One region of the Aeromicrobium changchenzhani genome, then DNA from elsewhere that is predicted to be linked to it. Evidence: riboswitches for the same ligand, from Rfam matches in the RefSeq annotation. Region 1 holds a riboswitch; each other region holds the start of a gene.
The links. A riboswitch is a leader RNA that binds a small molecule or an ion and turns the genes downstream of it on or off. The one in region 1 is predicted to bind cobalamin.

Region 1 (7,405 bases):
GCGCCCGCAATCACCCGATATGGAAATGCCGAACGCGTTGCCTTGCGCGCCAACTCAGCGCTGGGCAGTTCAACATCGGCAGCGCATACGAGGACGTTGCCGAAGCGACGCCCCTTGAACGTGGCCGGTTCGGCACTCAACATCAGCTGAGCGAACTCGCCTCGAAGCCCGGCGAGCACTCTTCGTAGATAGTCGAATGGGGCGCGATCGGCCAGGTTGAGTAGAAACATTCCGCCCGGTTGCAGGACGGCTGCAACCTGCGCGAGCGCTTCGACGGTCGTCAACTCCGCTGGCACGCGGGCACCATCGAAGGCATCGAGAATCACGACAGCCGCATAATCGGCGCGCATCGCAGCGAGCCCGGCTCTGCCGTCGATGCCGCGCACCTTAATGCCTGAGCGTTGGCGCAGCGGCAATTGTTCACGAACGAAGGCGGTCAAAGCCTCATCGGGTTCAAGCACAATCTGCGGCGACTTCGGCCGGGTCGCTGCGACATATCGCGCCAAAGTCATGCCCGCTCCCCCGATATGAATTACGCGAATCGGCTGGCGCTCCGGATCGAATGCCTCAAGCGCATCTGCCATCCGCTGGATGTAGTCGAATTCAAGCCACTCTGGATCGTCCAAATCGACATATGACTGATCGGTTTGTCCCACCTTGAGCAGGTAGCCCGTCCCACGGTCGCAATCGGCCTCGAGCGTGAAATCAGAATCGTCGTTTGGCACGCCGGTCACTCTAGTCGGCGGCAACCGCGCCATATCGCTCGAAGTGGATAGCGGCTTCGAGCGGGCGTTTCTGCCGCCACCCATGTCGCTCGAGATCGGGCTTGTCCTGGAGTTGCGTGATGTTGCCGACACATAACCATGCAAGCGGTCGAATGCCGTCGGGGATGCCGAGGAGATTGGCCAGGAATGGCTCACGGTAGAACGAGACCCAGCCGACCCCGAGGTCCTCGGCAGTTGCCGCCAGCCACAGGTTCTGGATGGCCAGGCAAGTTGAATAGAGTCCGGCATCGGCAATCGCATGCCGTCCCAGGATGTGGCTTCCACCCCGACCTGCGTCATAGGTCACGACGATCCCCAACCCCGATTCCATGATTCCCTCGACCTTGATTTTTGCGAACGTTCGGCGATGCTCGGCATCAAGGCTTTCATCAAAGCTGCGACGTTCGGCCTCGACGTGGTCGCGAAACCGTTGGCGGGTCTCCCGGTCGCGCACCAGGACAAAGTCCCAGGGTTGGCTGTGTCCAACGCTGGGCGCCGCGTGGGCCGCCGCGAGCACACGTCGCAGCGTTCTCTCCTCAAGCGGCGTGCCAGTGAACTCGGCGCGTACGTCCCGGCGTCGAGAAATGATGTCGTAGAGGGCTTCGGTATTCATAGGGCTCCCGCACAGATCGATGCGAGGCCGGTCTCCGGACTTCCCGTCAACATCGGCCGGTCGCCTTCCCAGACCGAGGTCCAGTGGCTGCGTGAACGCGTGACCGGCGACTCGAGATCACCGTAGCGGGCCCTGTGCCGGATTCACACCGGCTTTCCGATTCTCTCCTTGCGGAGCACCTCGCAGGTTGTTGCCAGCAAAGATCCTACTCATGGGGCGACGTCGTAGAGTCCGGGTATGGAGTTGAGTTCGGTGCGGGTCGACGTCTGGACGTGGTCCGTGCGGTTGTACAAGACCCGTTCGGCAGCATCGACCGCGTGCAAGGCCGGACATATCCGGCTGAACGGCAAGAAGGCTAAGCCGTCGCAGGCGGTCAAGATCGGCGACCGGATCGAAGCGCTCACCGGCGACCGCGAGCGGACCCTAGTCGTGACGAAACTCCTGACCAAGCGAGTCGGCGCACCGCTCGCAGTCACCTGCTTCGACGATCACACCCCGGCGCTTCCGCCGAACGAAGAGCGTCCATCAGTTCCGACCCGCGATCGCGGCGCCGGGCGGCCAACGAAGCGCGACCGACGTCTGATCGAACGGCTTCGCGGCCGCTGAGCTCGCTAAGTTCAGGCATTGACCGGTTCAGGCCACTGATGCCAATACAAATGGCAGAACTGCCGATGCACCTTGTTGACGGAGCAGCCGAGCCGCGACCGTGATCGTCCAGCGGCTGTCCACTCGGTCATCGATCAAGAGGATCGGCTCCCCCGCGTGCCTTGCGAGGCTCTCGGCAAGCTCAGGCCCGATGGTGAACTGATCCCACACGTTGGCCAATCGGAAGGCGCTGTTGCCTCCCGACTCACCGACTGGCCCGTCACCGATTGGGCTGAGCGTCCCAATCAATGGCAACTGGCCGCGCTGTGACAGCCACTCCGCAACCGAGGTGATCAGCTTCGGGTGACGCCGCGAGGGCATCTGGACGATCGCGGTCGGACGTTCGCTCCAGCTCCAGCCAGCTAATACGCGTATGCAGGCATCCAACATCACCGCACTGGCCGATATGTCCTCTGCTCCTGCGGCAAAAGTCTCGCGGAGCGCAGCGCCCCAACCCAGATCGGTCAATCGTGCCAAGGCGCGACCTGGCTCGGCACGTTCGTCGGGTCGGATCTTGCCCTTGACTGGGGCACCGAGCCGTTCGGCCCCGGTCGGCCACTGTGCCCGCGGTTCGATCACGAGGCCGACCCGGTCCAGCGCCGCGCCCGCGGTCGACGTCGCCGTCGCCGCAACGTCAGTGGGAAACCAGATGCCAGCACAGCTGTCACACCGGCCGCACGGTGCGGCAGTGGGATCGTCGAGATCGCGCTGGAGTGCTTGCATACGGCAGTTGCTGGTGTTTTCGTAGTCGAGCATCGACTGTTGTTCGGCTAATCGGGCCGTTGCAATACGCGCATAACGATCGGCGTCGTAGACCCAAGGCTCACCGGTGGCGACCCATCCGCCCTGCATCTTGCGCACCGCGCCGTCGACGTCGAGAACCTTCAACAACAACTCAAGTGGCGTGCGTCGAAGGTTGACTCGTGCCTCGAGCGCCGGAGTGGAGATCGGCTGGTCGCCGAGCGCATCGAGCACTCGGGCGGCCTTGTCCTCATCGGGCATCGACGACGTGGCGAAATAGGTCCAGATGTCGCGGTCCTCACGACCGGGCATTAACAGCACATCGGCGTTTTCGGTGGCGCGGCCCGCGCGACCCACCTGCTGGTAATAGGCAACCGGCGACGAGGGGGCACCCAGATGAATGACAAAACCCAAATCTGGCTTGTCGAAGCCCATACCGAGCGCGCTGGTCGCGACGAGCGCCTTAAGCGTATTGGCCTTAAGCATGCCTTCAGACTCTTGCCGCTCGTCCGGATCGGTCCGCCCGGTGTAAGCGCGCACTGCGTGGCCGGCCTCGCGCAGCAGACGTGCCGTGTCCTCGGCCGCAGCTACCGTCAACGAATAGATGATGCCACTGCCGGGCAGCTCGTCCAGATGTGTCAACAACCAGGCCAGGCGTTGCCGCGAGTCATCAAGACGCAGCACACCGAGTCGCAGCGATGTGCGGGCCAGCGAACCACGGATAGTCAGGACATCGCCATCGGCGCTACCGAGTTGTTCGGCGACATCAGTCACAACACGTTCATTCGCGGTCGCTGTCGTGGCCAAAACCGGGACGGCCTTCGGCAGGCCAGCGATCAGCTCGGCTAAGCGACGGTAGTCCGGGCGAAAATCATGGCCCCAGTCCGATATGCAATGGGCTTCATCGACGACCAGCATGCCGATGCGGGCAACCAAATCGGGCAATTGCTCGTCGCGGAAACGTGGATTATTGAGCCGTTCGGGCGACACCAACAAGATATCGACGTCATCGGCGGCGAGCCGGGATCGGACGTCATCCCACTCATGTTGATTGGCTGAATTGATTGCGACTGCGCGCACTCCCGCGCGTTCGGCAGCCGCTACTTGATCACGCATGAGTGCCAATAACGGCGACACCAATAATGTCGGTCCCGCGCCTGCGCGGCGCAACAGCAATGTTGAGATGAAGTAGACCGCAGATTTGCCCCAACCGGTCCGTTGAACGACCAATGCCCGACGGCGGTCGTCGACGAGGGCCGCAATCGCTTCGAACTGGCCGTCATGGAACACCGCATCGTCACGGCCGGTCAAAACCCTCAGTGCAGCGAGGGCGGCGGTGCGGGTGTCTATGTCGTTGCGATCCATGCAGGCAGTCTGTCAGCCAGCACCGACAGGCCTACGATTGATCAATCATGGGTACCTCCTCCGCACAACCGCATACGGTCCTCGACGTGGATTCGGTCGATTTTGTCCGCGCCAATCAACTAATCCTTGATGCTGTGTCACTGCGGGTCGAGGCTGGCCAGCATTGGGCGCTGCTCGGCCCCAATGGTGCGGGCAAAACGACGTTGCTGAATCTTTGCGGCGCGGTCAATCACCCGACTCGTGGGACCGTCACAGTGCTGGGCAACCAACTCGGCCGGGTCGACATGCGCGCGCTTCGCGGCTTGATTGGATTCGTTAATCCCCGCCACCCGCTGCGCTCGGACCTGAGCGTCGAGGAGATCGTGCTGACCGGGGTACTCGGCACCACCGAGACTAGTCCGCGCTGGCGCCCATCGAGCGATGATGTCGCTCGTGCACACGATTTGATGAAGCTGCTGGGAATCGATCAGCCGTTGGCGTCGGGCTGGCTCACGATGTCCCAGGGCGAGCGGGGCAGGTCGCTCATCGCCCGTGCGCTCATGCATGACCCCGACCTCCTGCTGCTCGACGAGCCGAGTTCCGGCCTCGATGTCGCTGCCCGAGAGCAACTGCTGACAACGCTCGACGATATCCGCGTTCAGAACCCTGAATTGGCCACTGTTCTGGTTACACACCATCTCGAGGAACTTCCGTCATCCACGACCCATGCGATGTTGCTGCGCGGCGGGAAAGTCATGGCAGCTGGCACGGTCGATGAGGTCATCACGACCGAACTAATCAGCGAATGTTTTACTCATCCAATTCAGATCGAACGGCGCCGGGGACGCTGGATCGCTACGACGCCGAATTTCAACTTGTACGAGTAGGCGTTCAGCCGCGATCGGCGTGCCACGGCAAATAGTCCGGCTGATCGGTGCTGACCCGGCTGGGGAAGTCGGCGGGGCGTCGCGCTAGGAAAGACAGCACGCCTTCGATGGCATCGACGCTATCGCCGAGCCCACCAATTAGCTTGGAATCGAGCACGAATGCTGACTTGGGTGAATCCAGCGGACTCATCTGGAACAGCGCTTGCCGGATCACGGCGGTTGACACGGCAGCTGTGTTGACGATCAGCTCATGGGCCAATTCGTATGCTTTGGCGAGCACCTTATCCGGCTCATACACTGCGGTCACCAAACCTGAGGCGTGCGCTTCCTCGGCGAGAATCAAGCGTCCACTGACCATCCAGTCGAGTGCTTTCGTCACCGCCGTTCGCGGCAGTGAGTGCCTCGGCGAGTTCATCGGCCATCTGACTCGTGTATCCGTTACGTGCCTCGGGCCGGTTCAGTGTGATCGTTGCGATGCGGTTCTCGACGACATAGGTGATCTGCTCGTAACCCACGGTTCTCCTCTGGCTGCGTTGACCGACTCTGGGGCAACCCTATGCCGACCGCTCCCCCGTTTGACCTTGATGAGGTCCAACGTGGGGCGCAACCGCAGCTGGCCACTTCGCGAAGTCCTGCTGACTATGACCTTCTAGTGGCTGAAATACTCGCGTGGCTAGCTGTCCTCTGGACCCAGGCCCACCGAGAGGTTTACATCGCATTCACTCGTGGCATGCGCTTGAACCTTTTCTTGCGCTGCGAGGAACTCCGGGGCAGACACTGCCGCTAGAACCGGTTTCAATGCCGCCAAGGCTTCTTCGGGATCGATATCGGCACCGCCAGGGGATTTCCCTTCAAAAACGGAGTCGAGATCGGCAAAACTGATACCGCTCTCATCCAGGGTGGCAAGCATCGCTTCGACGGCGTCGCCCATCTGTTTCCACTCGGCGCTGTCAGGTCCGAAATGGTCCTTAGCGGCAACCTCGAGTTGCTTGCAGTATCCACCGCTGGCTGCAGCTGCAACGGCCTTGTCAGGCGCATCGGCCTTCTTACTTGCGCTGTCGTCGCCACATCCGGAAATTGCCGCGAGCATAAGCACCGCAGTGGCCACCATGGCTGAGATCTTCACGTTGTTCCGCTTCGTCGTTGACATGAGTTGCCGACGCTAATGACGTTGATGAATGTTTCATTAAAGTCGCGAAAATGGCGGTGGGCCGGCCACTCCAATTAGGCAACCCAGTCTTAAGAATTCTCACACTGCTCTCGGTAGCGTTCACCCAACATGGCTCTGCCGTGAATGTCGACATTCAACCGAAAGGGCTGGGGGCACAACTCATGGATAAGCATCGGGGCGTGACCGAGGCGATTAAGTCTGGCCGGCATAAGTCGTCTCCTGTATAAAGACCGCGTGGTGCACATTTGGGTTGGCAAGATGCGGCAGGGGTTCAAGATCAGCACCGATGCGAAAACCCCGCTCGGAAGTGGCATCAAGATGTTCACGCCGAAGGAAATCGAAGCGCTACCGGGGAATGAAGGCGCCACCTGCAAGGTCTACACGGGATCGAATTCAGTCTTCAAGCTGCCCAGCGGAGTGAAATTCGGCCCATTACCGATAAACCCGATGGTTCCCGGCCTATAAGCCCGACCCTTCGTTCGGGTTGGCAGACTACAAACCCGATCGCGCAGAACAGCGTCCCAATCCAGGCCCTAGGCGTGGCGAGCGGCACAGCCACAGGCGCCAGATCATCGAGCGCCTCCGTTGTAGGTGATGGCGTCCAGGTGGAACTCGAGATAGGTGAACGACCCTTCGGATCCCACCGAATGCCACACCCCTTCACCCGACGTCAGGATCCGGCGCCCATCGGTATCACGATGCCCTGCGAGTGGGGTTGACCAGCGCCGCGGTGTGAACGTTTTGCCATCGGCGGATGCTGCCGACCGGTCATCGGAGACGAAATCGACCAGGTCGTGCTCAGCGTCGAAAGTCAGGACGGCCGAGATGGTCTGGCCGCCATTGGTGAAGTCGCCACGGACGTGCAGGGCATCGATGGCTGTCCACGTCGCCCGGGCGTCGACGATCGCCCCTGGCGCCATGACGACAAGGTCATTAAACACGGTGACGGTCTCGCCGCGATCCATCTCGGGGCCGGACGCGTCGACAACCGAGAACAACGAGAGCAGCTTGACCCGCATCGTTGCCGAGGCGTCGTGGAACACGTGCAGGACGGTGACGGGAAGCCCTGACTTGGTGGCATCCATGAGGAAGATCCGCTGTGGTCGATGCCCATAGCTGTTGACCTGCTGGCCGGTGAACGGCATCCACGCCGCGTCCGGGCCACTGCGAATGCGGCCGTGGAAGCTGCCGCGAAAGCTGACCACTCGGGGTTGCCCGACGGCACCGGATTGTCGGATGT
Region 2 (7,405 bases), 1.3 Mb from region 1:
TCGGCGAGATAGCGCTCGATCAGCGACTCGGCCATCCGCCGACCGGTTTCGTAGGCGAGTTTCGAGGGCACTGCCTTGGGATCAACGGTGTAGAAATTGCGGCCCGTCGGCAGGACATTGACGAGTCCGCGCAGTGGCGAACCCGACGGGCCGGCCGGAATGAAGCCGCCGGCCAAAGCATGCAAGACAGCAGTAAGTTCGTCCGTAGTTTGAGCAAGGCGCGGGACGACCTGCTCGGCCGCGAATTCAAGCACCCGTATGACAGTGGGGTCGTCATGCAACGTTGCTGCCGCCGCGACGTTCCAGTCGGCAGCTTCCATCGCGATGATGAGCGCACGAGCCTGCTCCTCGATCGCATCGACGGCAGCGGTCGACTCCGTGTCCTCCTTGAGTCCGAGCGCGGCGCGCAAGCCGGGAAGTGAGTTCGTGTCACCGCCCCAGATTTGGGTCGCGCGCAGGATCGACAACACCAGATTGACCCGAACCTCGCCCTCGGGTGCTTGACCAAGAATGTGCAAGCCATCACGAATCTGCGCATCTTTGATCTCGCACAACCAACCGTCGATGTGGAGCACGAAGTCGTCAAACTCCTCTTCATCGGGTGCATCGTCTAGGCCGAGATCGCGGTGCATTTCGGCGGCCTTCAACAGCGTCCAGATCTCTGCCCTGATCATCGGCAGTTTGGCCGGATCCATTGCGGCGATATTGGCGTACTCGTCCAATAACTGTTCAAGTTTGGCAATGTCGCCGTAGGACTCCGCCCGTGCCATCGGCGGAATCAGGTGATCAATGATGGTGGCGTGGGCGCGGCGCTTGGCCTGTGCGCCTTCGCCCGGGTCGTTGATCAAGAAGGGATAGATCAGCGGCATGCTGCCGATCGCGGCATCCGTCGCGCAGGCCGCCGACAAACCCGCGGTCTTACCCGGTAGCCATTCCATCGAACCATGTTTGCCCAGATGTACGACCGCATGAGCGCCGAAGCCGCCATCGTCGACGGTATTTTCCAGCCAGCGGTAGGCCGCCAGATAGTGGTGCGACGGCGGCATGTCCGGATCGTGATAGATCGCGACGGGATTCTCGCCGAACCCACGCGGCGGCTGGATCATAATCACGATGTTGCCGGCTTGAAGGGTCGCGAGCACGATCTCGTCAGCATCGTTGACGAAGAGTTTGCCTGGCGCCTCGCCCCACGTTTCGGCCATCGCACCGGTGAGTTCGGCCGGGAGATGTTCGATCCACGTCTTGTAGGACTCGGCCGGGACGCGAACTGTGCTGTCAGTCAGCTGAGCCGAAGTCAGCCATTCCTCGTCCTGGCCACCGGCGGCGATAAGGGCGTGGATCAGAGCATTGCCCGATGTTGTGTCGGGCTCCTCGCCCTCGATTGGTGGCAACGGATCCAATCCCGGGATGAGTCCGGGCTCGCCAACGTCGTAGCCGGCGTCGCGCATTCCGCGGAGCAGCCGAATCGCCGAGACTGGGGTGTCGAGGCCGACGGCGTTGCCGATGCGACTGTGTTTGGTCGGGTAGGCCGATAGCATGACCGCGACTTTGCGATCGGCCGGCGCGACGTGACGCAACCGGGCATGGGCGACGGCGATGCCAGCGACCCGCGCACAGCGTTCGGGATCAGCAACATAATGCGGCAGCCCGTCCTTGTCGATCTCTTTGAACGAGAACGGGGCGGTGATGATGCGGCCGTCGAATTCGGGGATCGCAACTTGATTGGCCGAGTCGAGCGGCGACATTCCGTCATCAGACTGAAGCCATGCGTCACGTCCCCAGGTCAGACACAATCCCTGCAGGACCGGGATGTCCAGCGCCTTCATACGTTCGACGTCCCAGGCTTCGTCATCGCCACCCGCGCTGACGGTGCCGGGCTTCGTACCGCCGGCGGCGAGCACCGTAACGATCAGAGCATCCAGCGTGCCGAGCGCGGCATAGAGGTCATCGGGAGCAGAGCGTAGTGACGCCGAGAAGATCGGAACGCCAACTGCCTGCCCGGTGGCATCGATCGAGTCGGCGAGGTCGTGGACGAACTGGTTGTTGCCACTGCTTTCGTGGGCGCGATAAAAGAGGATGCCCACGCGTGGTAGGTCCCCCGCGGTCGCGCCGCGAGTTGAATAGCCCCATTCAGGGAGCGACTTGGGCGGCTCGAAACCTTCGCCGGTGAGCAGGATCGTGTCAGAGAGAAAGGCATGCAGCTGCGCGATGTTGGCTGGTCCACCTTCGGCGAGGTAGCGATGCGCCTCGGCCGCAACTCCGATCGGGACGGTGGATTGTTCCATCAACTCGGCACTTGGCGTCTGCTCGCCGCCGAGTACGACCATCGGCTTACCGGTCGCACGGATGCGTTCAAACCCGCCACACAGATCGTCGACGGTGCCCAAGATCCGAGCCACAATGATGTCGGCAGCCTCGAGCGCATCGCTCATTGCTTGATGCGGCGGCCGGCTCGGATTGGCCAGCAGGTAGTCAGCCCCCGAAGCCCGTGCCGACAGCAAATCGGTGTCGGAGGTGGAAAGCAAAGCAATTGTGGTCATGATGTTCCTTCGGGGTTGTACGTTTCGAAATCCGGGCGTTTGGGTGTGCGCGGCAACAGGTGAGCTTCGACCGGGCGCCCGCCAATCAGGTGTTCGCTGACGATCGCGGCAGCTGCAGCCGCGTCGACCAGTCCGTACCAAGCGTCATCGGGATGCACCGTGACGATCGGCGCAGGATTGCAAGGGAATTGACACCCGGTCTGGGTCACCAGAACGTCGGTGTCGGTCAGCCCCGCCGCCGTGAGAGTAGTGGCGAGCGCTGCGGCGGTTGCATCAGCACCCTGCGCACTACAGCGGGGGCCACGACATACGAAAACCTGATGCCGATAGCCCGGCACATCTTCCCAGCCCGGCGAACAAAGCGGCGCTTCCTGACCGGTCACTTCGCTGCGAAGGGACGGATCGCCCAGTTGGAGGAAAGCCACCGACGTGGCACTGCGACGGGCCGCCAGCTCTATGAGCATTTTCTTATCGCTGGCGTCACGGACCGACATACCGACCAAGATCACCGCAGTCATACACGATCCCGATGCGGAGTGACGTCACTCCAAGTGACGTGAGGTCGCGCCACGTGCGGATGCTCCTGCACAGATCCGTCCACCTGATAAACGGCAGCAAGAAGGCTGCGATTCAAGACCTGGTCAACGGTTCCGTAGGCCACTGTGTTGCCCTGATCGAGCACAATCAGGCGATCGCAGAACGCCGCGGCGAGTTCCAAGTCATGCAGCGCAGCGATAGTGGTAATGCCAAAGCCCTTGACGGCTTTTAGCAAATCGATCTGATGGCCAAGATCGAGATGATTGGTCGGCTCGTCCAGCAACAGGAGCGATGGTTGTTGAGCCATCGCGCGCGCCAAATGCGTACGTTGACGCTCGCCGCCCGATAGCGTCGGCCAGACTTGATCGGCCAAATGGGAGATTCGACTTGCCGCCATTGCCTCGGCAACGATCGACGCATCATCGCACTGCGCTCCTGGCCACCGCCCGCGGTGCGGCGTGCGGCCCAATTCGACAACTTGGCGAACCGTGAGATCAAGACCGGTGTCGGCCTGTTGCTCAACGAACGCGATCTTGCGTGCCCGATCGCGACCACTCAGGCGATGCAGATCGACGTCGTCAATCAGCACTTGGCCATGGCTCGGCCGGTGAATTCCGGCCAGCACATTGAGTAGCGTGGATTTGCCCGAGCCATTCGGTCCGAGCAATCCCAGGAACATTCCCGGTTCAACACTTAGGGAAATGTGCTCGATGATCGTTCGCGACGGCGCACGCCACGCCACATCTTTGGCAGTGAGTTTCATGAGCCGCTCGCTTTCCGCCGCAACAGCCAACCGAACAGCGGCGCACCCACTGCCGCGGTCACCACGCCAACCGGAATTTCCTGACCGCTGACCAAGGAGCGTGCAGCGGTGTCGGCCCAGACCAGCATGACCGCCCCAAGCAGCGCACTCAGTGGGAGCAACGTGTGGTGTCGCGGACCGAACAGCATCCGCACCATGTGCGGGACGATCAAACCGACAAAGCCAATCGCACCGGTGTACGCAACAAGACTTGAGGTAAGGAATGCGGTGCCGATCAGCAGCACCCACCGGACCGTATTGACGTTGACGCCCAAGGTTCGCGCCGCCGTCTCACCGAAGGCAAATGCATCCAGACTCGACGCGAACATCATGATCACGATGATCGACACTGCGGTCGCCAGCAGGAGGAATATGGCCGACCCCCAGCGCAATCCCGCCAACGAGCCGAGCGTCCAGCTCAACACTTCGCGCGCAGCATCACGATTGCCGCTGAAGATGACCAAAAAAGCGGTGTAGGCGGCGCACACTTGACCGACCGCAACTCCGGCAAGGATGGTCCGCGCCGGAGGTAGGTCACCTGATCGTCCTGCGGCAAGCGCCAGGACCGCAATCAGCGCCAGAATCGCGCCCGCGAACGCGAACGCAGTGATCGCGGCCGACCCGATCAGAGTTCCGAATGACACGCCGAGGACGATCACGCTAACGGCACCGACCGTCGCGCCACCGCTGATCCCCAACAGATAAGGATCTGCCAGGTCGTTGCGCGTCAACGATTGAAGTACCGCGCCAGCAATCGCGAGTCCGGCGCCCGTCGCTGCTGCACCAATCACCCGCGGCATCCGCAACTGCCACACAATCTGGTCATCAAGCAGCGTCACGTCGAAACTGCCCAATTGCAATCTTCGAGCCACCACCTCGGCGACCGTGTGCAACGGCATCGACACCGAGCCGAAGGTCAACGCAATCCCGATCGTGGCGATCAGCAGAATCGACAAGACTATGGCCGCCAATGCCGCCTGCGGCAACGTGGAACGGCTGCGGCTGCGGCTGGCTATCGCATTGAACATCAGCCCACGTCGAGATTCCCGAGGACGTACTTACCGCTGATCGTGCGTCTCATTTGCCCTTCTCCAGCGCCGCCATCTGATCGGCGACCGTGATGGCACCGTCCACAAGCCGCACCCCCGGGGTGGTCTCGGAGAACGGGATCTCGACATATGCCTTGGCCTTGACCGCCCGCAGTTGACTCAACACCGGGTCCTTGGCCAGGTAGGTCTGCTTGGCCGCAACGGTCGACCAGTTGGCGTCAGCGAACACGATGACATCGGGATCAGCCTTGATGACCTTCTCCCAGCTGACATCGGCCCAGCCGCCGCTGAGCTTCGCAAAGACGTTCTCGGCACCCACCGCGTCGAGGATCAACTGCGGTCCGCCCTCACCTGCGCCGGCGAATGCTGCCTTGTCACCCGAGTCGAACCAGAAAACCCGCAGGCCTTTGCCATCAGCAGACGCCTTTAGCTGTGCCAATGTCTTCTTCTGGTCGGTTTCGATCGCAGTTGCGCGCTTCGAGACACCAAAGATGTCGGCCACGGCATGAACCTCAGCCCATACCGAATCAAATGAAGCATCGGCATTCGGATGATCTTTGCCGCAACCGAATGGCGATATATAGGTCGCAACGCCACTTTTGGCCAGTTCTGCTTGGGTTCCAACCGCCTTGGCATCGAAGGCGCTCCCGTACGACGCGTACGCAAAGTCTGGTTTGGCAGCAAGGAACGATTCGTGGTCGGGGTATTCCTTAGCCAACACCTTGACCGAATCGTAAGCCTTCTTCCACTTCGCCGGCACGGCGTCGTCGAGATAAGCGGTCCCCGCTAGTTGGCTCTCGACACCGAGCGCCAGCGCGACCTCAGTTGCGCCTTGATTCAGTGTCACCGCGCGTTTGGGTTTGGTATCAACCGCGGAGGTATGGTCGCAACTCTTGGCTTGTACAGGATAGTTGTCGCCACTCACAGCGGCTTTTTCGGCAGCAGGTGCGCCCGCGCAAGCGGTGAGCACCAACCCTCCCGCGATGGCGACAAGGACAATCTTTGGCAGGGGTCGTCTGCGCATTTTTACTCCAAACCCTCGTGGAAATATGACGCGCCTTGGCCGGTCTCCTGACTCACGCATCAACATCGTGCGGCTGACCTTCCCAGACTGCTGTCCAGTGGTCCCCATGACGTGAATCATGGGCATGAGTCGCACGACTCAGCGCTTACAGTGGCGAGGGCCGCGTCGGATTTTCACCGACTTCCCGAGCACCAGGGCACCCGCAACGTAGCAGAGCGGACCGGTCAACTGCCAGCCCGGCCCACCGTGCGATGTGGCACGATGAGCCGGTGACGCGCACGTATGTCGACCGCTGCCCAGGTGTTCTCCGGCCGTGGATCGCCGAGGATGGGGCCCTCATCCGGCTTCGGCTCATCGGCGGCGCGCTGCCGGTTAAGGCGCTGTGTGCGCTGGCCGAAGTTTCGGCTGTTTGGGCCGACGGAAACATCCTGATGACCAAACGCGCCAACTTGCAGTTGCGCGGAATCGAGCACGTCGATGGGTGCCTACCCGCCGAGTTCATCGCCGCAATTTCAGCGACCGGACTGTTGCCGGTTCCCTCGCACGAGTTGGTCCGCAACATCATGATTTCGCCGCTTACCGGGCGCTCCGAGGGCCGCCTCGATGTTCGGCCGATCGCCGATGAACTCGACGCGTTGTTATGCGCCGACCCTGTCTTCGCAGGTTTGGCCGGTCGTTTCCTGTTCGTGCTCGATGACGGGCGCGGTGATCTCGTCGATCGGCAACTCGACCTCGGCCTCATGGCGGTCGACAGCGATACGGTCCAATTGCGGATCGGCTCACACATCTGGGGTCCGATCGTGCCGCCATCCGATGCGGCTGAACTGCTGCTGGACAGCGCGGGCCGGTTTCTTTCGATTCATGGCGATGGTGACACCGCGTTGTGGCACATCGATGAGTTGCCCGCCCAGGGTGCCGAACTCCTCAACCACCGGCACGCCCGCCACTTACGCACCCAGGTCACCTCGTTGCCTCTGCCGTACGGCAGGATCAGCCAGGCTGACGGCCTCGTGGCTCGCCATCTCGAGGTACCTGACGGTGTTCTGACTCCCGCTTTCGTCGATGAGGTGGCCGAACTCGCGAGTCCTGAGGTAATCGTCACTCCCTGGCGCAGCGTCATTGTTCCCGATTTGGAGTCCGCATGAAACTCGAACGACCGAACCGTCATTTCGACTACATCGATGACGGCCCGGCCATTTACGTCGACTCATTTGCGACGATTCGGGCCGAGTCGGATTTGTCGCAGATACCGGCTGCGGCCGAGAAGATCGCGGTCCGCATGATCCACGCCACCGGTCAGACCGACCTGGCGAAGGATCTGATCATTCATCCGGGTCTCGTCGCCGCAGCTCGTGCGGCATTGGCCGCTGGTGCTCCGATTCTGACCGACGCCAATATGGTTGCTTCCGGTGTGACTCGTGCACGCCTCCCCAAAGACAACGACGTGTTGTGC
Region 3 (7,405 bases), 1.4 Mb from region 1:
TGGCATCGCCGGTTGATTTCGGCCGGCGGCAACCTGTATGTCCGGCTGATGCTGCGGCTTCCCGTCAAAGATGCGACGGCTGGCTTCAAAGCGTTCCGGCTCGAAGCGCTCGTGCGGCTTGGAGCGATCGACGCCGCGTCCAATGGCTACTGCTTCCAGATCGAGAACACATGGCGCGCCTGCCGACTTGGATTGCAGGTCACCGAGGTGCCGATCACGTTCACCGATCGTACCGACGGCAGCTCGAAGATGACCGGCTCAATCGTCCGCGAGGCGCTTGTCCGGGTGTTGTTCTGGCGCTGGGATGAGATCCTCGGTCGAGCGCTGCGGCAGTCGAGGCCGGCGGTGGCCGGGCGATGAAACTCTCCCCCGAGGTCTTCTCCTTCCTCACGGTCGGCGGCGCCGGCTATGTCGTCGACGTCGCGGCATTCAACGAACTTCGAAACTTGCCGGTGCTCGCCACGCTGGACCCGTCGGTCTCAAAGATCCTCGCTGTCATCCTGGCCATGGTGGTGACCTATATCGGCAACCGTCTCTTCACCTGGCGCGGCGACAGTGCAAATCGTGCTCGTGAGGTGGCACTGTTCGTGTTGTTCAACGCGATCGGGCTTGGCTTCTCCGTCGTCACCTTGACCGTGTCGCACGATCTCATGGGTTTGACCAGCCGGTTCGCCGACAATATCTCGGCGAATGTCATCGGGCTGGCATTGGGCACAGCGTTCCGCTTCTGGACCTACAAGAAGTGGGTCTTTGCTCAGCCTCAGGTCACCGATCAGATGTTGACCGTACGCATACCCGCCTCGTGATAGCGCGCACCCGAAGCAACGCCGACCGGTGCCACCGCGTCCAGCGCAGACAAGTCGTCTGCGGTCAATTCCAGCTCGGCCGCGGCGATGTTCTGCTCGAGATAAGTACGCCGTTTGGTGCCCGGGATCGCGACGACGCCGGGTTGGTTGAGCACCCAGGCCAGCGCCAACTGGGCCGGGCTGATGCCCTTCGCATCGGCGAGCTCACGAACCTTGTCAACCACCTTGAGGTTGGCGGCGATGTTGTCATCGCTGAAGCGTGGCGAGTTCCGCCGGCTGTCCGCATCTTCCAGATCGTTGGCACTCGCGATCTGTCCTGACAGCAGGCCGCGGCCGATCGGTGAATATGCAACGAACGCGATGCCTAGTTCCCGCACAGTGTCCAACACGCCATTGGTTTCCGGCGACCGCTCGAACAACGAATATTCAGTCTGCACTGCCGTCAGCGGATGAACCGCATGCGCTCGACGGATCGTTTCGGGCGCAGCCTCGGAGACGCCAAGGAAGCACACTTTGCCTTCCTGTACGAACTCGGCCATCGCACCAACCGTCTCCTCGATCGGCCGGGTCGGGTCAACGCGGTGCAGATAATAGAGCTCGATGTGGTCAGTGCCGAGGTGTCGCAGCGAACGTTCAAGAGCCTTGCGCGCATACTCAGGGCTGCCGTTAACAGCCCCGCGTTCACCATCATCAGTGATCTCGCCGCCGAACTTCGTCGCGATCGAAAACTCGTCCCGCCGACCACCCAGCGTCTGACCGATGAGCTGTTCGTTGAGGAACGGCCCGTAGATCTCTGCGGTATCGATGAGATTGACGCCAAGATCGAGCGCGCGATTGAGCGTCGCGGCCGATTCCGCATCATCACGCCCGCCATAGAACGCGCTCATCCCCATCGCGCCGAGCCCTTCGATCGAGGCGTTGAGTCCCTGGCTTCCCCATGCAATTGTCTTCATACCGTCCAGCATGATCCGTGCACCAATATCTGCATACCCCGCCATGGATTGCTCGGTTTGTTTCGAAAGCGGCACGGGCGACGTCAGAAGCGACTAGTCTTCGGAGCCGAGGTCGGTGCATGCAGCACCGACCAACTAACACGAAGGTAAACCACCTCACCATGACAACAGACAACATCTATACGGAGCAGCCGACCCCGGCTGGTTTCGCTGGCACGGGCGAAGTGGGCAAAGTTCGAAGCACCGGCATCTGCATCCTGCTGCTCATCGTCACCCTCGGCATCTATTCACTCGTCTGGTTTTTCAAGACCCACAGCGAAATGAAGCGCCACACCGGAGCCGGCATCGGCGGCGCCGTGGCCTTGCTGCTGGCGCTCTTCGTTGGAATCGTTATGCCGTATCTGACGTCGAGTGAAGTCGGCGGCCTTTATACCAAGAAGGGTCAGCCCGCACCGGTTAGCGGCACGACTGGACTCTGGTATTTCCCAGGGATGTTCATTCTTGTCGGCCCGATCGTGTGGTTCGTCAAGACGAACGGCGCGCTGAACAACTACTGGCAATCACAGGGTGCCAACTGAATCTGACAGTTGTGTGAAGGCGGCCGGCAGAGTTTCTGTCGGCCGCTTTCGTACTCACGTGAGTGACTCGTCGGCGTACGTGAGTGACTCGTCAGCGGAGTTTGGTGGTTCGGTCGCGGTTCGTGTCATAAAGGTACGACTCCGTAACGACGGCGGGGTCCAGCGCCGGGCCGACCAGAATCACCGCCGCCTGTCGAACTCCGGCCGCCTCGACTCGATCGGCAATGTCGACAAGGGTGCCGCGGAACACCTGTTCGGTCGGTTGGCTCGCATTCGCGACGACTGCAACCGGACAATCCGGCCCGTATTCGCCGACCAATTCCTCGGCAAGTACTCGTATGCGCGTGATGGCCAGATGCAGCACGAGGCTCGCCCCCGTGCGCGCAAAGTTAGCCAATGCTTCACGGTCGGGCATCGCAGTCGACCGCGCCTGCGTGCGGGTGAGCACGACCGACTGGGTGAGCAACGGAACGGTAAGTTCCTTGCCGAGCAGCGCTGCCGCCGCCGCATAGGCCGGAACCCCCGGCGTCACGTCCCACGGCACACCGTGTCGGTCGAGGCGACGGGATTGTTCAGCGAGCGCGGAGTAGATCGATGGATCGCCCGAACATAGTCGCACCACATCGAGGCCCTGTTCGTGAGCATCTACGATATGTCCGATGATCTGATCGAGGTCAAGGTCTTGGGTGTCGATCAGCAATACGTCGGCACGACAATGTGAAAGGACCGCATCGTCGAGATAGGTGCCCGCATAGACGCAGACGTCGGTCCGCTGGAGTAGCGCGACCGCGCGCAGCGTGAGCAGATCAGCCGCACCTGGACCAGCGCCGATGAAATGGACGGTCATCAAGATTCCTTCGTCAACGACAGTTGGGTCACGGTGCGTGCTGGGGTCCAGCCCGTGAAGCCGCCAATCGGCGCGGCACGCTCGACGCCGATCCGAATGAGTTCGCCACCGGATCTGCCATACCAGTCGGCGAGAATCGCTTCGGTCTCAAGCGTGACGCCATGGGCGACTAGGCGGCCGCCGTCACACAGAGCCGCCCAACAGGCTTCGAGCACGCCGGGAATCGATGCGCCGCCACCGACGAAGACAGCGTGTGGGGGCTCGAGACCTTGGAGTGTTTCGGGCGCACGTCCCTCGACGATCCGCAATGCCGGAACCCCAAGCTTCGCTGCGTTGGTCGCGATCCGTTCAGCTCGGTCGTGGCGCGCTTCAATCGCAATCGCACGGCAGGTCGGATGGGCCCGCATCCACTCGATTCCGATGCTTCCTGCGCCGGCCCCGACATCCCACAACAACTGCCCCGGCAGCGGTACGAGCCGGGCAAGCGCGGACGCGCGCAAATCGCGTTTAGTGACCTGGCCAGCGCTGTCATAGGCATCATCAGGGAGCCCCACGGCCCAACCAAGTCCGCCCGCACCACACCCCTCCGCGCCGATGCATTCGATCGCAATAATATTGAGGTCCGCAGCTGGCCCGTCCCAGGTGGCCGCAGTCTGCTCATCGCGCCGTTCACCGGTCGTTCCGAGATCGGCCAACACGGTCAATGTGCTGGCTCCGTACCCGGCATCGACGAGCAATTCGGCGACTCGGCCGGGGGTCGATCCGTCACCGGAGAGCAACAGCAACCGGTGTTTTGGGGCGAGCCCGCGCAGGATCGTATGCGGATCGCGACCGACGAGGCTGATGACCTCAGCTGATTCGGCCGACCACTTCATCCGAGCTCGGGCCAGTGCCACCGAGGAGACGGCGGGAATGATTTCGACCTGGTCCGGGCCAAGCAGATCAATCAAGGTCGTGCCAATTCCCGAGACAAGTGGATCTCCCGACGCCACTACGACGATCGAGCCGACCTGGGCGGCCATAAAGGCTTCCAGTTGTGGCTTAAGCGGGCTCGGCCACGGCACCCTCGGCCGACCCGATAGCGGCAGCATCGCGAGATGCCGTGCCCCGCCGATGACAGTGTCGGCTGTCTCGATCAACGCTTTGGTGGGGGCGTCGAGGCCGTCCCAGCCATCAGCACCAATGCCGATGATGGTGATCGCGGGGCTCATGACGGTTGAGGTTATCTGGCCCTTCGGTTCTGGGCTGGAGCGGCCCGATCGGACATGCTCTTCACCTCAGGTGCGACCAAGGGATAGTGTGACCAGCGATAGACGAGTCCGAGGTGCCTCGCAAGAGGAGAATCTGGGAAGCCGGTGAGAGTCCGGCACAGGCCCGCTGCGGTAACTCCGGCAGTGCTCGAAAGAGCATCAACCGGGGAAGTCCGAAGACCGGCCTTGGGCTCATCCACGGCACTAGGAGCGGGAGCCTCACATGCCAACGCACTACCCTTTTAGCGCAATCGTCGGATCCGATGACATGGCGCTCGCCCTCGCATTAACCACGATCTCGCCAGCTGTTGGCGGGGTACTCGTTCGCGGCGAGAAGGGCACCGCCAAGTCGACCATGGTGCGCGCGCTCGCTGACATTCTGCCGCCGATCGACGTTATTGCCGGCGACCGATTCTCCAGCGACCCGCGGGAGACAAATCCGCTTTCTCCCGACGGCCCATTTGCCGCTGACGTCGCGGTCGAGACACGGTCCGTGCGCCTGGTCGAATTGCCAGTCGGCGCCACCGAAGACCGGGTCGTCGGCTCGCTGCATCTAGAAAAAGCGCTGTCCGCTGGCGTCACCGAATACGAACCGGGGCTCCTCGCCCGAGCGAACCGCGGCATTCTGTATGTCGATGAGGTCAACCTGCTGCACGATCACCTCGTCGACCTGCTGCTCGATGCCGCTGCTATGGGCCGGTCAACGGTTGAGCGCGACGGCATTTCGGTCGAGCACGCGGCACGCTTCATCCTCGTTGGCACCATGAATCCCGAGGAAGGCGAACTCCGCCCGCAACTGCTCGATCGTTTCGGCCTGACCGTCGAGGTCGCTGCGTCCCGTGATCCGCAGGTTCGCGTCGAGGTCGTGCGGCGCCGCATCGCATACGAGAGTGATCCGGCCGGATTCGTCGCGCAGTATGCGGAGGCCGAGGCTGAACTGACATTGCGCATCCGCACCGCCCAAACTTTGATCGACAAGGTTGAACTGTCCGATGCGGCGTTGTTCAAGATCGCTGAAGTCTGCGCCGCATTTGATGTCGACGGGATGCGCGCCGACATCGTGACCGCTCGGACCGCAGTCGCGCATGCCGCCTGGAACGATCGTTTGTCGGTGGCCCGCGAGGATATTCGCGCCGCTGCTCGACTGTCGATCCCACATCGTTGCCGCCGCAATCCCTTCGATGCGCCCGGCATCGACGAGGACCTGCTCGACGCGATCCTCGGTGACACGGAGCTCCCGCCGGATGGGCCACCCGAACCCGACGATCTTCCGCCGAGCGACTCACCACCCGACGACAGTCCCGAACCCGCTGACCTTCCGCCGAGCGACTCACCCTCCGAGGGTACGAACGAACCCGCTGAGTCTGGGGGTCCCCCCACAAGCCCTGCGAGTAGGGGGAACGTTTCGGCTCAACGCGATGGTGAGCAGGGTAGCGACACGGAGACAAGCGGGCCTGGCGAATCCCCCACGTCGGTCGTCGAGTCCCAGCAGCCATACCGACCGAAGTTGTTCAGTGTCAGCGGTATGGGTGCCGGTGAGTCCGGACGCCGTTCACGCGCAATCACTTCATCTGGGCGCCGCACGGGCGCGGAGAAAGCCAGTGGCCAGAACGGATCCATCCATCTGACCGAGACCATCCGGGCCGCCGCGCCGCACCAGATCGCCCGCGGCCGCACAACCGCTGGCCTGACGTTCCGCACCGAGGACCTGCGAATCGCGATCAAAGAAGGTCGCGAGTCTAATCTGATCTTGTTCTGCGTTGACGCTTCTGGCTCGATGGCGGCACGCAAACGCATGGAACAGGTCAAGACCGCAATCATCTCGCTGCTGTTGGATGCCTACCAGCGCCGCGACAAGGTCGGTCTCATCACCTTCCGTCAAGATCGTGCTGACCTCGCGCTGCCGCCAACCTCATCGATCGACATCGCGGCGGCCCGAATGCAAGAGCTCCCGGCCGGCGGTCGCACGCCACTTGCCGAAGGGTTGTTGTTGGCCGCCCATTCGCTCAAGCTCGAGCGCATTCGCGACCCACGGCGGCGGCCGTTATTGGTCGTGATCACCGACGGCCGGGCGACATACGGCAAGGATGCGCTGGAACGCTCCCAGCAGGCCGCCCGCCATCTCAGCCAAACGGGAATCGCAAGCCTCGTGATCGACTGCGAAACCGGGCCATTCACGATGGGCCTTGCCCGGAAACTCGCAACCGACCTGCTGGCCGAATACGTACCACTGGGCGAAGTGACCGCTTCGGCCCTGACCACGGCTATCCATCACGAACTCCGTGAGACCGACGTTTCGGCCCCAAAAACCGCCGAAACAGGACCAAAACGCCGGACCCAGCGCGAAGGTGAGGTCGCCTGATGCCTGAAGGGAAACCGCTTTCGATCCCCGACGACGGGCTCACCACTCGCCAGCGCCGCAACCGGCCGCTCGTGATGATTCACACCGGCGACGGCAAAGGTAAGTCCACCGCCGCTTTCGGAATGGCCCTACGCGGCTGGAATCAGGGCTGGAATATCGGCGTCTTCCAGTTCGTGAAGTCGGCCAAATGGCGTATCGGCGAGGAGTCAGTCTTCACCCGTCTGAACGAATTACACACCGAGACCGGCGAGGGTGGACCGGTCGAGTGGCACAAAATGGGTTCGGGCTGGTCGTGGTCGCGCAAGGGCGGATCCGAGGCCGACCATGCCGCCGACGCAAAAGAGGGCTGGCTTGAGATCAAGCGTCGTATCAATGCCGAGGAACATGATCTCTATCTGCTCGATGAGTTCACCTACCCAATCAATTGGGGCTGGATCGATATTGACGATGTCGTCGAGACGTTGGCCAACCGGCCAGGCCGCCAACACATCATCGCAACTGGCCGGCGCGCCGATGCCAAGTTGATCGAGGTCGCTGATCTGGTCACTGAGATGGGCAAAACCAAGCATCCGATGGACGCCGGCCAGAAGGGCCAGCGGGGCATCGAGT
Region 4 (7,405 bases), 1.4 Mb from region 1:
ACCGACGGCTTCGGCTTCTCCGTCGACCAACACTCCCTCGACTGACGCAACGTCGGCCGATACGGCTGCTGACGCACCGAAGGACAGCGGAACAAGCTGGGTGCCGTGGTTGGCGCTCGTCGTCGTGCTGGGGCTGGTCGCGGGAGCGGTCGTCACCCATCGTCGTCGAGCACAATGACCGTCACACGCGGAGCCCTTTTGGTCGCGGGCACAACCTCGGACGCGGGTAAGAGCATCGTCACAACGGGATTGTGTCGCGCATTCGCCCGGCGGGGATTTCGTGTGGCGCCATACAAGGCGCAGAACATGTCCAATAATTCGATGGTGTGCGCTGGTCTGGATGGGGTCGGCGGGGTCGAGATCGGCCGAGCGCAATGGATCCAGGCGCTCGCCGCCCGTGCGGAACCCGAAGCGGCCATGAATCCGGTGCTATTGAAGCCCGGTGGTGATCGGCTCAGTCACGTTGTGGTCATGGGCCAGCCCGCTGGTGAACTTTCCTCCCGCGACTTCATTTCGGGCCGAACCGCGCTTGCTGCGGCGGCCCACGCGGCTTACGACGACCTGGCCTCGCGCTTCGACCTGATCGTTTGTGAGGGCGCAGGCAGCCCCACCGAAATTAATTTGCGCGCCAGCGACTACGTCAACATGGGCCTTGCTCGCCACGCCGATATCCCCACCATCGTCGTTGGCGACATCGACCGCGGCGGAGTGTTCGCGGCTTTGTATGGCACGGTCGCCCTGCTGGAGGCGGCTGATCAACGGCTGATCGCGGGCTTTGTGCTCAATAAGTTCCGCGGCGATGTGTCGTTGCTGAAACCCGGACTCGATCAGCTTGAGAAGCTCACGGGGCGCACCGTCTTTGGCACACTGCCCTGGCATCCCGATCTCTGGCTCGACTCCGAGGACGCGCTTGATCTTGGCGGCCGGCAGGCGATCGACCGTGGACGGGCGCTGAAAGTTGCCGTCATACGACTACCGCGCATCAGCAACTTCACCGATGTCGATGCGCTTGGTATCGAGCCCGGTGTCGACGTTGTATTCAGTTCCGATGCGCGCGGACTTCGCGATGCGGATCTTATTGTTTTGCCCGGAACACGCGCGACGATTGCCGATCTGGCCTGGTTGCGACGGCTCGGTCTCGATCGAGTCGTGCTGGAACACGCGGCAGCTGGACGACCGGTGCTTGGTATTTGCGGTGGCTTTCAAATGCTCGGGCGATCGATTGCTGATCCAAACGGGATCGAAGACGAGCCTGCGGGCGCCGAAATCGAAGGGCTTGGCCTGCTCGATGTCAGTACGACGTTTCAGCGGGACAAAACGCTGCGGTTGCCCAGTGGTACGGCGTTGGGACAGCCAGCAACGGGATATGAGATCCATCATGGGCACATCGAACACGGTGGCGACGACGATTTCCTAGGCGGTGCTCGACGCGGCAATGTGTTCGGCACCATGTGGCACGGAAGTTTGGAATCGGACAACTTCCGACGTGCGTTTCTGGGCGAGGTCGCGGCCGCGGTCGGGCATAGCTACGAGTCGGCTGACGTCAGCTTCGCCGCATTGCGCGAAGCCCGACTCGACCTGCTTGGTGATCTGGTCGAACAGCATCTCGATGTTGACGCCCTACTCACCTTGATGGCCAAGGGTGCACCAGCAGATTTGGCGATCCTGCCGCCGGGCACCGGCGAATGACGGTCCTGATCCTCGGCGGAACAGCCGAGGCACGCACACTTGCAGCCGAGCTGGTGGCGGCCGACGTTTCTGTCGTGTCCTCGCTCGCGGGACGAGTTTTGCGGCCGCGGCTGCCAGTTGGGGCGTTGCGGGTCGGTGGCTTTGGCGGTGTCGAGGGCATGATCGACTACTACCGAACTGCTGAAATCTCGGCTGTCGTCGATGCCACCCATCCATTTGCCGAAGGCATCACCGCAAATGCGATCGCCTCCTGCGCGCGGGCCGCGCTACCGCTACTGCGGCTCGAACGACCCGGTTGGCACGGGTCGCCGCTCAGCAACACGTGGCATTGGGTCGACGACCATGATGCGGCCGCAGCGCTTGCTGCGCGGCTCGGTACACGACCATTTCTGACCACCGGACGGCAGGCATTGGGTCATTTCACCGGTCCGCTGGGCAGCTATGAGGCGCTGATTCGCGTCGTTGACGTCCCCGACATCGAGTTGCCGGACGCTTGGACGGTCCTGACAAGTCGAGGTCCATACCACCTCGAGGGCGAACGCAATCTGATGCGAGCCCACAGCACAGATGTGCTGATCACCAAGGACTCCGGTGGCGCCTACACCTGGTCCAAACTGGAAGCCGCCGCTGAACTTGGCGTCAAGGTGATCGTGGTCAGGCGGAAGCCGAGCGATCCGCAGGTGCTGACCGTCAACGACGTCGCGTCGGCATTCGACTGGTCCGCGCGATGGTGACAAGGAGTGCGCCGAGCCCGACCCTCTTCGCCAGCGCCACGGTCTGTTCGATCTCCGCCGCTGTCGGTGCCGGCCCGTCGCCCAGCGTATGTCGGTCTTCGATCCAGTTGCCATAACGGTTGATGCCGCCGAGAGTCACCCCCAGCGCGCCAGCAAATGCCGCCTCGACCGGCCCCGCATTCGGGCTCGGATGGTGTCGGGCGTCGCGTCGCCATACGGTCAACGCGGCGCGCGAACTGCCGCCGACAGTAGGCGCGAGGAGGGTCGTAAGCACTGCGGTCAGTCGTGCGCCGGGAAGATTGAGCAGGTCGTCCAGCCGGGCCGACGCCCAGCCAAAATTGCCATAACGCGCATTCCGATGCCCGACCATGGCGTCGAGTGTGTTGGCTGCGCGGTATGCCAGCAGCCCGCTGATCCCGCCAATTGCACCCGCCACGAGCGGCGCAACCACGGCGTCTGACGTGTTTTCAGCAATTGATTCGATCGTCGCCCTTGAGATCTCCGCAGCATCGAGTTCGGATGTGTCCCGACCGACCAGATGCGTCAGTTGTTGCCGTGTGGCAGGAAGGTCATCGGTGGCGAGCATTTGATGGACCGCGACGCCCTCCCGACCGAGCGAATTGCCGCCGATCACCGCCCAAGTTGCCAGCGCCGTGCACGCGGTATGGATGATCGGACGACGCCGGATCAGTCGATCCGCGACGCTGCCGACCAGCCCCACCGAACCCACGAGAACCAGCGAATGGAGCACTCCGCGCGCACGGCTATCGGCGTAAGTGCGTCGCTCGACCGCGGTTGCCAGTTGGCCGAACCCAGCGACCGGATGAAACCGGGTCGGATCGCCGAACACTCGATCGGCGGCATAGCCGAGCGCCAAACCTGCGGCACGAGATCGGCTCATTCATACACCGTCAATGGGCAATTTTGCCGATACGATGAAATCATCATGAGCGAGACAAAATGAAGGTTTTGGTTACCGGGGGAGTGCGCTCGGGCAAGTCGTTCCATGCCGAGTCGTTGCTGATCGCTGAGGCCAGCGTCACTTATATCGCACCCGGCCCATCGGTCGAGGACGATCTCGATCCGGACTGGGGGGCACGGATCGCCGCGCATCAGGCGCGTCGCCCGGCCCATTGGCATACCGTCGAGACCCATGACTTGAGTTCGGCGATCGAGCAGGCCGAGGGCGCAGTGCTGATCGACTGTCTGGGCACTTGGCTCACCGCGCTGCTCGACGAGTTTGACGTGTGGGATGCGATCCGCGAGGACTGGGAGCCGAAGGTCTTCGAACGTGTGGACGCAGCAGTTGAGGCGTGGCGCGCCAGCAGCGCGACCCTGGTTGCCGTCACCAACGAAGTCGGTATGGGTGTGGTTCCCGAGCACCGATCCGGCCGGCTGTTCCGCGACTTGCTCGGCACCGTCAACCAACGATTCGCCGCCGAGTGCGATGAAGTCCTGCTGGTCGTTGCCGGACGCACCTTGAAGCTTTGAAGCGTTACAGCACTTTGAATGGGGACAGTGCTTTGAAGCGATCAAGGAAGTATGTCGGCCAGTAGTGCGACATTGCTCAGCAACAGTGCGGCCGAACGGACGAGCGGCACCGCCGCCATCGCTCCGCTGCCTTCGCCGAGTCGCATTTCGAGGTCGAGAATCGGCAGGATGCCGAGCTTCTCCAACGCGAACGATTGGGCCGGCTCGGGTGATCGATGTCCGGCCGCAAACCAGGCAGCGGCGCCGGGAGCGAAGCGATCGGCCATGATCGCGCAAGCGACCGAGAGGACACCGTCGATGAGTACCGGGATTCCCGCCCGGGCAGCGGCCACCATATAGCCGGTCGATGCGGCCAAATCCGCGCTGCCGAGCGATTGCAACGTCGCAAATGGATCATCGGACCGATCGCCAGTGCGGTCGAGGGCTGCTTGAACGACTTCGATCTTGCGTGCCAACCCAGCTTCGTCCACGCCGGTGCCGAGCCCGGTGACCTCCGTCGCGGGCAGTCCGAGTGAAGCGGCGATCAGCGCGGCAGCGGGCGTGGTGTTGCCGATTCCCATGTCGCCGCTGATTAGCATTTGAGCGCCGGCCGCGATCTCCTGTGCGGCCACGGTTGCGCCCGCGTTGAGTGCTCGAGTCGTCTGCTCGGCAGTCAACGCATCTTCGAGATGGATCGCACCGCTCGAACGGCGGATTTTAAACTCACTGACCGCCGGATCAGCCCCGGCGAGATCGTCATCGACGCCGAGATCGAGTACTCGAACCGATACACCGTGCTGGGCAGCAAGGACCGAGGCACCGGCCTTACCTGCAAGGAACAGCCGCACCATTGCCGGCGTGATTTCTTTCGGATAGGCCGAGACCCCGTGCCCCGACACCCCATGATCACCGGCAAAGATGACGGCCCGGATATGGTCGACCGGCACGGGTGGGCATACCCCCTGGGTGGTCGCGACCCAGACTGCGAGGTCGCCGAGGCGACCGAGCGCTCCGGCGGGCGTGGCCAACCCGGCTAGCCGCTCGGTCGCCGCCACCCGGGTTGCCGCCGACGGAGCAGCAACCGGGGTGGCGCCGTCCCACGCAGTGTTCACAGTCGGGTTGTTCACAGGCTGGCAGCAAACTCTAGACGCGTATTGGAGAGGACGTCTCGCTCATACAGTTTGCCGACCAAGCCAGTCAGAATGATCCCGATCGAGCCCCACATCGTGGCCAGGGTGATGAGCGATGCGCGACGAAAATACCACAGCGTGTCGGCTGGGAAGTCGCCCACCTCGTTGACCGTTGGCATCAACTCGCCGGCGAGGACCACGGTCGCGAGGTAGACGGCGATGCCGGTCAGTACGGCCTGATAAACGCTCAACGTGGCCAGCAGCCGTCGGGTGAGGAGCACTGCAACGACAGCCGCTACGACGGAGATGACCAGGTAGGCGAAATACTCGCCGGTGCGGGCACCGATCGTGTCGGGCTCACCGACGGCTGGTGGTGTCGAGGGGTATTTGATGAATGGTACGAACGCGATTGCGATAAACCCGAGCAGTGCAATCAGTGCGGTCGATTGGCTTGGGCGCAGTCGACCAATGCGGCCGATGGCGGCGGCGGAAACGAGGGCGACAAGCCCGCCGAGGGCGACACCGACTGAGATCGTTCCGGTGGCCAAGCCCCAGGTGCGCTGATTGTGGCGGGTGACCACGGTTTCGCTCTCCTCGTGGTGATGCCCAGCAGTTTCGGCCGGATCCGCCGCTTCAGGCGCGGAGTGCGCTTCTTCGACCGCGATGGCGGCGTTTACGTGTGGTTCGCCGACCTGATGGGCGACGAGAAAAGTGAAGAAGCCGGCGAACAGTCCGGCAATGAGTCCACGGATGAGAATGTTGCGTACGGTCATGATGATTCCGATCAGGGATGACGAGTAGGCCGAACCCACAAGTGGGTTCGGTTGCTCAGGGAAGGGTCAGTGGCAGGGGAAGCCGAGCAGGTGGCGTCCGTCGTGGACCCACTCGTGGACGGCATTGCCAGCTGGGATCGAGATTGCGCCCTGATCGGCGCTGATGAAGAACAAAACGATGAGCGCGAGCATTCCGAAGAACAGCGCCCACGGGGCAATCTTTCCGATGGGTATCGAAGGAATCTCGAGTTCGGGGGTGATTGCGGGGGATGCCGATGACATGGAGACCTCCAGTAGGGGATAAAACGCGTCCCATTGAGTGAAAACTCAACCTGAGTGTCTGACTTGGCCTTGCGGCTTCACAGTAGCGCGACTGTGCCGGATTCTCACCGGCTTCCTCAGAGTAAGCAATCGCACTCTATCGCGCGCTGATTTAGTCGGTCAATGGCGTAGCAGTCACGACTTCGACGGCGCCACTTTCGGGGTTGATTGAGGTGATCGAGCAATTGGCTGGCAACTCGGGGCGAAGTCCTGCGAGCAGCCCTATTGCGAGTCCAATTGTGTCGCCATGGCTGACCACAACGATCCTCCCGGAAGTGTCGCCAGCCAAGAAAGTATGGATGCGGGTGAGCACGTCGGGGATCGATTCGGTGAGATCCTTCTCGGCTAACAATGGGGTGATGTCATAGCCGAGGCTGAGTCGCGCGGCGATTGCGTCGGCGGTCTGCGTCGCTCGTGCCGCCGGCGACGACACGATGCGCGTGACGCCACGATCGGCCAGAAGTTCGGCGACTGCGACAGCTTGTTGCTGCCCGAGTTCGGTTAGCGGCGGATGAACAGCCTGCCCCTGCATGCGGTCGAAGACATTCCAGGTCGACTGGCCATGACGGACCCAAAGGATCATGGCATCAAGCCGTCGATCGACGCGACTGAACCGATTACGGTCACTGCGGGAGGCTTGATCTCGGCGGCCGATCCGGCGGCAGCAATCTTTGTCAGTGACGCCCGTACGACCCGCTGGCTCGGCAGTGCACCGTCGGCGATTATTGCGGCCGGTATCTCGGGGTCCATACCGGCATCGATCAGCGCGGTAGTGATTGCCGGCAGATTCCGTACCGCCATCAGCAGGACGAGGGTTGCGCCGGAGTTGGCAAGCGCGGCGTAATCGAGGGTTGAATCGGGATGTCCGGGTGGCACATGGCCTGAAATGACAGTGAAGGCTTGGGTGAGGCTGCGGTGGGTGACCGGGATATTGGCGGCCGCGGGCGCGGCGATTGACGAGCTCACGCCCGGGATCACCTGGCTGTCGATGCCAGCGGCAAGGCAAGCGATGAGTTCTTCACCGCCGCGACCGAAGACGAAATTGTCGCCGCCCTTGAACCGGACCACCGTGCGGCCAGAGCGGGCATGGTCGATCAGGAGCTGGTTGATGTCCTCCTGGCGCGCTGACCGACCACCGGGGATTTTGGCAACATCGATGATCTCGGCGTCCGGTCGGGCCCATTTGAGGGCGGCCAGCGGCGCCAGTCGATCGGTGACGATGACGTCAGCGCGTTCGAGCGCCTCCCGCCCGGCGACGGTGAGCAGTCCGGGGTCGCCGGGACCGCCG

Region 2: it holds a riboswitch for cobalamin, as region 1 does, so the genes downstream of both, AC2YB9_RS16635 (ABC transporter substrate-binding protein) here and bluB (5,6-dimethylbenzimidazole synthase) in region 1, are expected to answer to the same signal.
Region 3: it holds a riboswitch for cobalamin, as region 1 does, so the genes downstream of both, AC2YB9_RS16735 (magnesium chelatase subunit D family protein) here and bluB (5,6-dimethylbenzimidazole synthase) in region 1, are expected to answer to the same signal.
Region 4: it holds a riboswitch for cobalamin, as region 1 does, so the genes downstream of both, AC2YB9_RS16765 (CbtB domain-containing protein) here and bluB (5,6-dimethylbenzimidazole synthase) in region 1, are expected to answer to the same signal.

The regions. Positions count from the first base shown of each region.
Region 1 covers NZ_CM172480.1:1,951,165-1,958,569, forward strand. The annotation lists gene AC2YB9_RS09915 (spermidine synthase) at 1-725, opposite strand, end outside; gene bluB (5,6-dimethylbenzimidazole synthase) at 736-1,377, opposite strand; cobalamin riboswitch at 1,386-1,575, opposite strand; gene AC2YB9_RS09925 (RNA-binding S4 domain-containing protein) at 1,615-1,983, shown strand; gene AC2YB9_RS09930 (RecQ family ATP-dependent DNA helicase) at 2,011-4,128, opposite strand; gene AC2YB9_RS09935 (ABC transporter ATP-binding protein) at 4,176-4,994, shown strand; gene AC2YB9_RS09940 (enoyl-CoA hydratase-related protein) at 4,999-5,373, opposite strand; gene AC2YB9_RS09945 (hypothetical protein) at 5,668-6,120, opposite strand; gene AC2YB9_RS09950 (hypothetical protein) at 6,400-6,630, shown strand; gene AC2YB9_RS09955 (DUF6544 family protein) at 6,735-7,405, opposite strand, start outside.
Region 2 covers NZ_CM172480.1:3,293,585-3,300,989, forward strand. The annotation lists gene cobN (cobaltochelatase subunit CobN) at 1-2,540, opposite strand, end outside; gene AC2YB9_RS16620 ((2Fe-2S) ferredoxin domain-containing protein) at 2,537-3,058, opposite strand; gene AC2YB9_RS16625 (ABC transporter ATP-binding protein) at 3,055-3,840, opposite strand; gene AC2YB9_RS16630 (FecCD family ABC transporter permease) at 3,837-4,907, opposite strand; gene AC2YB9_RS16635 (ABC transporter substrate-binding protein) at 4,957-5,952, opposite strand; cobalamin riboswitch at 5,973-6,163, opposite strand; gene AC2YB9_RS16640 (nitrite reductase) at 6,222-7,097, shown strand; gene AC2YB9_RS16645 (precorrin-8X methylmutase) at 7,094-7,405, shown strand, end outside.
Region 3 covers NZ_CM172480.1:3,311,421-3,318,825, forward strand. The annotation lists gene AC2YB9_RS16705 (polyprenol monophosphomannose synthase) at 1-360, shown strand, start outside; gene AC2YB9_RS16710 (GtrA family protein) at 357-806, shown strand; gene AC2YB9_RS16715 (aldo/keto reductase) at 773-1,759, opposite strand; gene AC2YB9_RS16720 (DUF4234 domain-containing protein) at 1,921-2,337, shown strand; gene cobM (precorrin-4 C(11)-methyltransferase) at 2,429-3,184, opposite strand; gene cbiE (precorrin-6y C5,15-methyltransferase (decarboxylating) subunit CbiE) at 3,184-4,395, opposite strand; cobalamin riboswitch at 4,490-4,637, shown strand; gene AC2YB9_RS16735 (magnesium chelatase subunit D family protein) at 4,658-6,796, shown strand; gene cobO (cob(I)yrinic acid a,c-diamide adenosyltransferase) at 6,796-7,405, shown strand, end outside.
Region 4 covers NZ_CM172480.1:3,321,654-3,329,058, reverse strand. The annotation lists gene AC2YB9_RS16800 (hypothetical protein) at 1-178, shown strand, start outside; gene AC2YB9_RS16795 (cobyric acid synthase) at 175-1,689, shown strand; gene AC2YB9_RS16790 (cobalt-precorrin-6A reductase) at 1,686-2,423, shown strand; gene AC2YB9_RS16785 (cobalamin biosynthesis protein) at 2,380-3,324, opposite strand; gene cobU (bifunctional adenosylcobinamide kinase/adenosylcobinamide-phosphate guanylyltransferase) at 3,384-3,914, shown strand; gene cobT (nicotinate-nucleotide--dimethylbenzimidazole phosphoribosyltransferase) at 3,956-5,005, opposite strand; gene AC2YB9_RS16770 (CbtA family protein) at 5,017-5,796, opposite strand; gene AC2YB9_RS16765 (CbtB domain-containing protein) at 5,863-6,078, opposite strand; cobalamin riboswitch at 6,114-6,243, opposite strand; gene AC2YB9_RS16760 (histidine phosphatase family protein) at 6,230-6,700, opposite strand; gene cobA (uroporphyrinogen-III C-methyltransferase) at 6,697-7,405, opposite strand, start outside.